4 regions of the Kitasatospora sp. NPDC054795 genome follow, and region 1 is predicted to be linked to each of the others. Evidence: riboswitches for the same ligand, from Rfam matches in the RefSeq annotation. Region 1 holds a riboswitch; each other region holds the start of a gene.
What was found. Region 1 has a riboswitch for cyclic di-AMP ahead of ACWGJO_RS03550 (transglycosylase family protein). Riboswitches for the same ligand answer to the same signal wherever they lie in the genome.
Positions count from the first base shown of each region.

Region 1 (2,189 bases):
TGTTCACGGCACCGCCGTTCGCGGACTGGCCGGACTTCTGCGAGCGGTCGAACCAGGTGAAGTCCGAGCCGGACTTGCCGGTGGCGGCCTGGGCCTGGCCGTTGCCGCCGAAGGACAGCTGCTGGCCCGGGTAGATGCTGTCCGGACCCTCGGTCAGGGTGCCGCGGTTGAGCTCGTACAGCCGCTGCCAGCCGCCCTGCACCTTGTGCTGGTCGGCGATCGCGGACAGCCAGTCGCCCTCGACCACGGTGTAGTCGCCGTTCTGGGCCTGCTGCTGGCGCTTCTGGACCCAGTCGCTCCGGTTTCCGGAGGCAGCGGAGTCGGCGCCGGCCTGCGTGCCGTCCTGGGCGGGCGCGGCGGGCGCGGCGGGCTTGGCGGCCGGGGCCTGGGTCTGCGGAGCGGGCTTGGCGGCCGGGGCGGCCGGCTTGGCGCTCTGGGCGGGCTTGGCGGCGGTCGAGCCGGCGGTGGAGCCCGCCGAGGTGTCGACGGCGGCCGCGGCGCCGCCCTTGGTGAGGCCGGCCTGGACCGAGCACACCGGCCAGGCGCCGGGGCCCTGCGAGGCGAGGACCTTCTCGGCGACGGCGATCTGCTGGTCCTTGGTGGCCAGGTCGGCGCGCGCCGCGAAGGCGCTGCCGCCGAAGGCGGACCAGGTGCTGGAGGTGAACTGGAGGCCGCCGTAGAAGCCGTTGCCCGTGTTGATGCTCCAGTTGCCGCCGCTCTCGCACTGGGCGACCTTGTCCCAGGTGGCGACGGTGGCGGCGGAGGCGGTGCCGGAGGCGATGCAGGGGACGGTGAGGCCGACGCCCGCGACGCCGAGGGCGGCGATCACGCGATGGGTGCGGCTGGACAGACGAGTGCCGTTGGTGGGCAGCATGAAGACGCGGTCCTCTCCCACGCCTGCGAGGTGAGCTGTCGGATTCGGGCTGGAGTTGCCCGGCCGCGCTGTGGGCGCGGCTTCACCCCTAGCCCTGGACCGTTCCGGAGATCGGTCCGGGGCGACTTACCTGTGGGTCCCCCGCTCCTGCCGTGGTGCGATTTCGCGCTGCCAGGACATCCGACGGCAGGACTCGGCGTCGCGGATGAACCGGGTTCGTGTGGTCACGAACGGGGAGCACGTTAATCAGACTTAAGTTCAAACTGCAAACGGCTGTGATGCGCATCACGGTTTAGTGGAAACTGCCAAAACTGCCGCTCTCCATGATCGTAAATGATCGTTTTCGAGCAACCCTGTTGCGGAAGCCCACAACTGGCAGCACTTCAGGAGTGGCGTGACGGCGCGTCGAATCGCGGGCCGGAGCGTTCCGGCGGATGGGGCTGCGGCTGTGACGCGAGCGCCCGCGACCGCGTTTCCTATTTCCTTTCAAATAGGCCAGAACGGACATTCCACTTCATTGCCGTCCGACTTCCGCGGGACGGCCATGGGCGGGCGGAGCAAAACCGAAGGGCCCGGAACGGCATGCCGTTCCGGGCCCTTCGGTGCGCGCGAACCGGCGCGCGGCGTCGACTACCGCCCTGCGGGCCCCTGGGAGGCCGCGTGGGCGCCGCGGACGCCCTCCAGGGCCCCCTCGGCCTCGGCGGCGGCCGCTGCCTCCGCCTCGGCCCGTGCCAGGTCCTCCGGGGACGGCGCGGGCAGCGCCGCCAGGTAGGTGGAGGCGATCAGCTGGCCGACCGACGGGTACGAGCCCAGCGGCGCGGCCGACGGGCAGCCGGTCTCCTCGGCGGCGGTGGCGAGCAGCTCGGAGTCCGCCTCCGGGCCGATCACCAGCGGGGCCAGCGCCGGGCGCTGCGAGCCGGTGTCCCTGAGGTGGTTGACGGCCGCGGCCACCGAGCCGGGCACGTCGAGCGCGGCGGCGACGACCGGCACGGCCAGTCGGGCGGCCAGCAGCACGCCGGTGATGCCGGCCGCCGCGGCCGCGTCCTCGCCGCCGACGGTGGTCAGCACCACGCCGTCCGCGGCGGTCGCGATGGCGAACAGCCGGGCGCGGTCGGCCCGGGCCAGCCCGGCCTCGGACAGCCGGACGTGCACGGCCTCGGCCAGCAGCGGGTGCGGGCCCAGCGGGTCGGTGACGGGCGCGCCGTACTCGGCGGCGAGCGCGTGAAGCTCGGTCAGGAAGGTGTGCGGGCCGGGCACCAGCGGCACCAGGACAGGCGTGGGCAGCCCGGCCTCGGCCGCCATGGCCAGCAGCTCG
Region 1 is NZ_JBSHAP010000006.1:14,947-17,135, reverse strand. It holds gene ACWGJO_RS03550 (transglycosylase family protein) at 1-895, opposite strand, end outside; cyclic di-AMP (ydaO/yuaA leader) riboswitch at 882-1,052, opposite strand; gene ACWGJO_RS03545 (hypothetical protein) at 1,505-2,189, opposite strand, start outside.

Region 2 (2,189 bases), on a different contig from region 1:
GCTGTTGTCGGACATTTGATCGACCCTCGGGAAAAGCCGCAGGAAAAACCGCAGGCCCGGCCTCCCCTGGGGGAGGCCGGGCCTGGAAGCGTTCGAGCGGTGATCAGACCCGCACGATGGAGGCCAGCGGCATGTTGGTGACGGCCTCGTAGCGCACCGACGCGCCCGGCTTGGGCGCGTGCAGCACCTGGCCGTTGCCCGCGTAGATGCCGACGTGGTGGGCGTCGGTGTAGAAGATCAGCAGGTCGCCGGGCTGGGCCTGGGAGATGTCCGAGCCGATCCGGGTGCCGGCCGAGGCCTGCGCCTGCGAGGTGCGCGGCAGCGACACGCCCGCCTGGTTGAACGCCCAGACCATCAGGCCGGAGCAGTCGAAGGAGCCCGGGCCGGTGGCGCCCCAGACGTACGGGCTGCCGATCTTGGAGGCGGCGGCCGAGAGCGCGGCGGCACCGCGCGAGCTGCCCGGGGCCACCTTCACCGGGGAGGAGGCGGTCGAGCCGGTCGCGAGGTCGCCGCGGCTGTTGTCGCGGGAGGCGCGGTCGGCCTGCTGCTGCTGGGCCTGGGCGGCGTCGGCCTTGGCCTTGGCGTCGGCCGCGGCCTTCTCCTCGGCCTGGCGCAGCGCCTGGCGCTCCTGCTCGGTCAGCGTGTTGAGCAGGTCCTGGGCCGCCTTCAGCTTGCCCTGGACCTCCTCCTTGGAGGTCTTCAGCTGCTGGGTGGTCGACTCCAGCTCGGCGAGCTTGCCCTGGGCCTCGTTGCGGTCCTGGTCGAGCTTGCGCTGCTGCTCCTGGAGCTCCTTCAGCTGACCCTTCTGGGTGCTGCCGGCCTGGTTCAGCGCGTCGGCCTGGCTGAGGAAGGTGTCCGGGCTGGAGGAGAACATCAGCTGGACGGTCGGGGATATTCCCCCGTTGCGGTACTGCTCGCCGGCGATCTCGGCCAGGCCGCCCTGGAGCTCGGTGACCTGGGCCTGCTGACGGGCCACCTGGTCCTGCATGCCGGAGACCTGCTTCTCCAGCTCCTGCTGCTTGGCCTGGGCCGCGTTGTAGTTCTCGGTCGCGATCTCGGCCTGCTCGTTGAGCTGGTCGACCTGCCCCTTGACCTGTTCCTTGGTCGGCTGCGGGTCGGCGTGGGCGCCTTGCGCGGAGAGGACGACGGCTGCCGCGGCGACACCGGTCAGGATCGAGACCCGGGCGCGGCCTGCGGGCTTGGGACGACGATGGGACGCCACGAAGGCGGACTCCTTCTTCCTACGTCCGCCTACCGGGTGAGCTGACGGGTTCGGGCCGGAAGCATGCCCTACGACGCCTCACGGCCGTTCCATCGGCCGACCTGGCGTCGATTCACCCCGGAGGAACGTGGTTCCCCGGCTCCGCTCCGCAGCGCCCCTAACCACTGGGCTCCCCTGTCGGGCAGTCGCTTCGACCTGCCCCGCTGCCTCACGAACTCGACGGTAACCACCGCCGCCACCCTGGCTGGGCGATCGACAGTGCGGTGGTTCAGGGCACGACCCTAGTAACTGAACCGTGATCGGTTCAAATCCTTGTCAGAAAAAAGACCAAAGATTTCCCAAGTTCTTCTGTGAAAATGACCGATGGTGACCACCGGCACACAGAAGGCTGATCGATTCTCAGCATGTGGCCGCGAAGGGGCCGAAAGCCGAACGCCACCCCCCGCACGAGGGGTGGCGCTTTTCACAGCCCCCGGAGGGGCCGCGCGGGCGTGTCGGGCCGTCAGACCCGGCGGATGGTGTTGATCGACATCGCGTCGGCCTTCATCACCTTCACCACGTCACCGGTGTGCGGCGCGTGGACCACCATGCCGTTGCCGATGTACATCCCGACGTGGTGCATGTCGTTGCCGTAGATCACCAGGTCGCCCGGCTGGGCCTGGTCCAGCGAGGGCACCCGGGTGCCGTAGTGGCCCTGCTCCTGCGAGGTGCGCGGCAGCGAGACGCCCGCCTGCCCGTACGCCCAGACCATCAGGCCCGAGCAGTCGAAGGTGGTCGAGCCGGTGGCGCCCCACACGTACGGCGAGCCCTGCTTGCTCATCGCCTTGGCCATCGCCACGGCCGCGTAGCCGCTGGCCGGCGGCAGGCTGCTGAGGTCGACCCGGTCGCTGCCGCGCGAGGCGCGGTCGTCCTGCGCCTGCTGGGCCTTCAGCGCGGCGCGGTCGGTGGCGCTCAGCGAGTTCAGCAG
Region 2 is NZ_JBSHAP010000088.1:16,347-18,535, forward strand. It holds gene ACWGJO_RS27800 (NlpC/P60 family protein) at 104-1,222, opposite strand; cyclic di-AMP (ydaO/yuaA leader) riboswitch at 1,233-1,386, opposite strand; gene ACWGJO_RS27805 (NlpC/P60 family protein) at 1,725-2,189, opposite strand, start outside.
Region 2: it holds a riboswitch for cyclic di-AMP, as region 1 does, so the genes downstream of both, ACWGJO_RS27800 (NlpC/P60 family protein) here and ACWGJO_RS03550 (transglycosylase family protein) in region 1, are expected to answer to the same signal.

Region 3 (2,189 bases), on a different contig from region 1:
ACGCCGCGCATCAGGGCGCCCGGCGGCGGGTTCTCGACGAAGGCGTTGAGCAGGACGATCCCGGCGACCCGCTCGGGCGCGTCCCCGGCGGCCCTGACGACGGTCGCCCCGGTGTAGGAGTTCCCGGCGAGGACGGCGCGCTCGATGCCGAGGTGGTCGAGCAGGGCGAGGACGTCGCCGGCGATGGCGGCCGGGCCGTAGTCGTCCCACTCGACGGAGGACTCGCCGAAGCCCCGCAGGTCCACGGTGACGACGCGGTGGCCGGCGGCGACGAGCAGCGGGCGCAGGTGCCGGTAGGCGGCCCGGCTGTCGAGCATGCCCGGGAGCAGGACGACGGGGGTGCCGTCGCCCTGCCGGGTGTCGTCGAAGGCGATCCGGCCGCCGGGAACGGTCAGGTACTGGGTGCTCGGGGTGATGGTGCCGTTCATGGGGGTCCTCCTCGGGCCGCCGGTGCGGGGCATCGGCGTGCGGGCCGATAGCCATAAAGCTAAGGCTAATAGCCTTAGCCGTCAAGCGAATGGCCGGGTGAGGGATGGAACGGAAGGAGCGGATGGAGCGGAAGGGGTGATCAGACTCCCTCCACCTTGAACGGGTCGTGCTCGCTGAGCAGCTTCTCCAGCCTGGCCTGGTCCACCCGGGTGACCATCTCGTTGGACTCCTGCCGGTCCCGGATCACCTTCGCCAGCGTGAACGCCGAGGTGACGGTGTAGAGGAGGCCGATCCCGAGGAAGGCCCTGGTCCATCCGCCGACCGGCAGGTAGGCGATCCCGAGGGCGAGGGCGACGCCCGACAGGGCGAAGGAGAGGACGGCCTGGATGTGGTACGCGGCCGTGGTGCGGGTCTGCATCGATGTGCTCATGGCGCCAGGATGTGGCCGCCCGGACGGGGCGCACATGAGTAGGAGTACTCAGATGGGGCCGTGCGCGAGGGGGGTGTTCGCCGGTGTCGTTCGTTGACGTCCGATCACTTTGCCCTAGGCTGCTCCGAACGGATGGCTTGGAATCAGAGCCTCCTAGGATTAACGTTTGATAACGCAGCGCGGTTGTCAACGCCGTACCCAGACGGCACCGTGCGCCGTCGCCTAATCCCGCCGACCCGCCTCCGGGCAGGTCAGGGAGCCGGGGAACCACGTTCCTTGGGGTGAATCGGCGGGGCTCCGGCCCAGCCGTAGGAGACCTTCCTGCTCCGAACCCGTCAGCTAACCCGGTAGGCGCGAAGGAAGGAAAGGAGCGCGCCTCCGTGGCGTCGACGCACACCCCGGCACACCCGGCCGGCTTCGCAGCCGGTACCCAGCTCCTCGACCACCCCGGCACGGACGGCCCCGAGGCCTTCGGCCCGGAGGACTTCCCCGCGGAGGTCGAGACCAACCGCCACCGGATGCCGCGTCAGACCCGCGGAGCCTCCCCACTGCTCGGCGTCACCGCCGTCGCCGCCACCCTGGGCGCCACCGGCTTCGCCTCGGCGACCCCGGCCGCCGCCCCCGCCGTCGAGGCCCCGGACGAGACCCCGGTCGCCCTCTCCGCCGACCCCGGCCTCGCGCTCGCCGCCCGCATCCAGCACCAGGCCGACAGCCAGCGCACCGCCGCCGAGGAGACCGCCCGGCTCCAGGCCGCGCAGGAGGCCGAGGCCAAGGCCGTCGCCAAGGAGGCCGAGGCCAAGCGCGCCGCCGAGGAGGCCGAGCGGGTCAAGGCCGCCGCCCTCACCCTCCCGGTGAAGGACTACCGGCTCTCCGCCCACTACGGCCAGAGCGCCCGCTACTGGGCCAACCTGCACACCGGCCTGGACTTCGCCGCCGACACCGGCACCCCGGTCTACGCGCTCGGCCAGGGCACCATCACCTCGGCCGGCTGGGCCGGCTCGTACGGCTACCGGATCGTCGAGACCCTGCCCGACGGCACCGAGATCTGGTACTGCCACCTCTCCTCGATCACCAAGGGCTCCGGCAAGGTCGCCCCCGGCCAGCAGATCGGCAAGGTCGGCGCGACCGGCAACGTCACCGGGCCGCACCTGCACATGGAGGTCCGCCCCGGCGGCGGTGCCCCGGTCGACCCGGAGCCCTGGCTCCAGCAGCGCGGCCTCAACCCCTGACCCGCGCGAGAAACCCGGCGCACCCGCGAGAGGCCCGCACACCCGCGCGAGAAACCCGACGCGCACGCACGGAGGCCCCGGCCCGGAGCCGCAGCTCCGGG
Region 3 is NZ_JBSHAP010000129.1:2-2,190, reverse strand. It holds gene ACWGJO_RS33710 (alpha/beta fold hydrolase) at 1-428, opposite strand, end outside; gene ACWGJO_RS33705 (YiaA/YiaB family inner membrane protein) at 569-859, opposite strand; cyclic di-AMP (ydaO/yuaA leader) riboswitch at 1,069-1,227, shown strand; gene ACWGJO_RS33700 (M23 family metallopeptidase) at 1,240-2,088, shown strand.
Region 3: it holds a riboswitch for cyclic di-AMP, as region 1 does, so the genes downstream of both, ACWGJO_RS33700 (M23 family metallopeptidase) here and ACWGJO_RS03550 (transglycosylase family protein) in region 1, are expected to answer to the same signal.

Region 4 (2,189 bases), on a different contig from region 1:
TGGAAGCACCCGACGGGACAGCGGCACGACCCGTGCTGCCGTCGTCGAGGCCGACCTCGACCTCGACCGTGGGGTTGCCGCGGGAGTCGAGGATCTCACGGGCTACGACGACATCGATGGACGGCACGAGGCATCTCCTTGCGGAAGCAGGGTCCGGTCTGACGGTGGGTGCTGTCAGCAGGACGATTGCGGAGTCGTTACGACCAGAGCCTAACCGCCCGGGCTCCCGGGGCCACGTCCGCCTCGGTCCCGTCTCAGCGTGTGGCCCCACTACCCACCGGTAGTTCACCTGCTTGTCCCAGCTTGTCCCACCGGAGCGGGCGAATGCGGACGAAGGGGACCGGTAGGACCGGTCCCCTTCGGACGGCGGGCCGGGGCGGCGTCGGCGCCGGGTGCGGCGGGCGGGCCGGCGGCCGGCGGGCCGGCGTCGAGCGGGCCGGCTCAGCCGAGGTGCAGCACCTGGCCGGGCATGATCAGGTTCGGGTCGCCGCCGACCGTGCCGTGGTTCTGCTCGTACAGCGCGTGCCAGCCGCCGGACACGCCCTGGGCGGCGGCGATGGTCGACAGGGTGTCACCGGCGCGGACGGTGTAGTCGTGGCCGGCGGCCTGCGGGGCCGACTGCGCGGCCTGCGGGGCGTACTGCGGCTGGGCGGCGGCCTGGCCGGCGTACTGCTGGTAGACGCTCTGGTGGCTGGTCCAGTACCAGGCGCCGTTGCTCTGGTACCAGTACACCTTGGCGTCGGCGTCCCAGCCGGCCTTGCCGGAGAAGCCCGGGGTCTGCGGCTGCGCCTGCTGCTGCGGGGCGGCCTGCTGGGCCGGCTGCGCGGCGGGCTTCGGGGCCTGCTTCTGGGCGGCGGGCTGCTGCGCGACCGGCTTCTCGGCCGGCTTGGCGGAGGCCTTCGGGGTCTGCTGCTTGGGGGCGGACTGCGGCTTGGCGTCCGAGGAGGTGTCGACCGCGGCCGGGGCGCCGCCCTTGGTCAGACCGGCCTTCTGGGAGCAGACCGGCCAGGCGCCCGGGCCCTGCGAGGCCAGCACCTTCTCGGCGACCGAGATCTGCTGGGCCTTGCTGGCCTGGTTGGCCTGCGGCGCGTAGGCGGTGCCGCCGTACGCCTTCCAGGTGCTGGAGGTGAACTGGAGGCCGCCGTAGAAGCCGTTGCCGGTGTTGATGCTCCAGTTGCCACCGGCCTCGCACTGGGCGACGGCGTCCCAGGTGGAGGCGGGGGCGGCGGAGGCGCCGGTGGCGGTGAGGAGCGGCATCGCGAGTCCGACGCCGGCCACACCGGCGACGGCGATGGCCTTCTCGGCCTGGGTGCGACGACGGTGACGGCCAGTTCCAACGAACAGCATGAAGAGGTCCCTCTCCGCACGCCTGCGAGGTGAGCTGTCGGGTTCGGACCGGGAGGTGGCCCGGCCGCCGTATGCGGAAACGATTCCGCTCGGGCGGCTTCACCCCAAGCCGTGGGGAGACGGCAACAAACCTGGTTCCCCCGCCCCTGCCCAGGGTTCTGGTCGGTTTCCCGTGACGCGGCGGGCAGGACTCGGCGTTCCGCGTACGAGGTCCGCAGCTGCGAACTCCAGGGAGAGTAGACAGATCATCAGACCAATCACAAGCTCATATCGTCGATATCACACAATAATTACGGCGCGTGTTCGATCGCCTACCAACGGCGGTGTTATGTCCGGATTGATGGGTGTTCACACCCCCGTCGGCAGGTGGTTCACGACGTCCCGTCAGTGCGATCTCAGCACGTCGGAGGCGTGGCGGGAGTGTTCGGAGAGGCCTGCGGAGAAGCCTGCGAAGGAGCGCGCGGAGGAGTCTGCGGAGAGGCGTGCGGGGAGCGGCTCTCCGGACTGAATTCCACCGGCAGTTCGCGCAGCCCACGCATGATCAGACCACCACGCCACCGCAGGTCGTCCGCGTTTTCCGCGAGCCGGAGATCGGGCAGCCGGGAAAGCAGCGTGGTCAGCGCGGCACGGCCCTCCAAGCGGGCGAGCGGAGCGCCGATGCAGTAGTGGATGCCGTGCCCGAAGCCCAGGTGGGGGTTGTCCGTCCGGGCCAGGTCCAGGGTGTTCTCGGCCGCGAACCGGGCCGGGTCGCGGTCCGCCGCGGCGAGCACCACCAGCACCGGGTCGCCGACCGGGATGTCCACCCCGCCGATGGCCAGCGGACGGGTCGCGAACCGCCAGGT
Region 4 is NZ_JBSHAP010000027.1:33,912-36,100, reverse strand. It holds gene eno (phosphopyruvate hydratase) at 1-127, opposite strand, end outside; gene ACWGJO_RS12710 (LysM peptidoglycan-binding domain-containing protein) at 442-1,347, opposite strand; cyclic di-AMP (ydaO/yuaA leader) riboswitch at 1,353-1,521, opposite strand; gene ACWGJO_RS12705 (cytochrome P450 family protein) at 1,743-2,189, opposite strand, start outside.
Region 4: it holds a riboswitch for cyclic di-AMP, as region 1 does, so the genes downstream of both, ACWGJO_RS12710 (LysM peptidoglycan-binding domain-containing protein) here and ACWGJO_RS03550 (transglycosylase family protein) in region 1, are expected to answer to the same signal.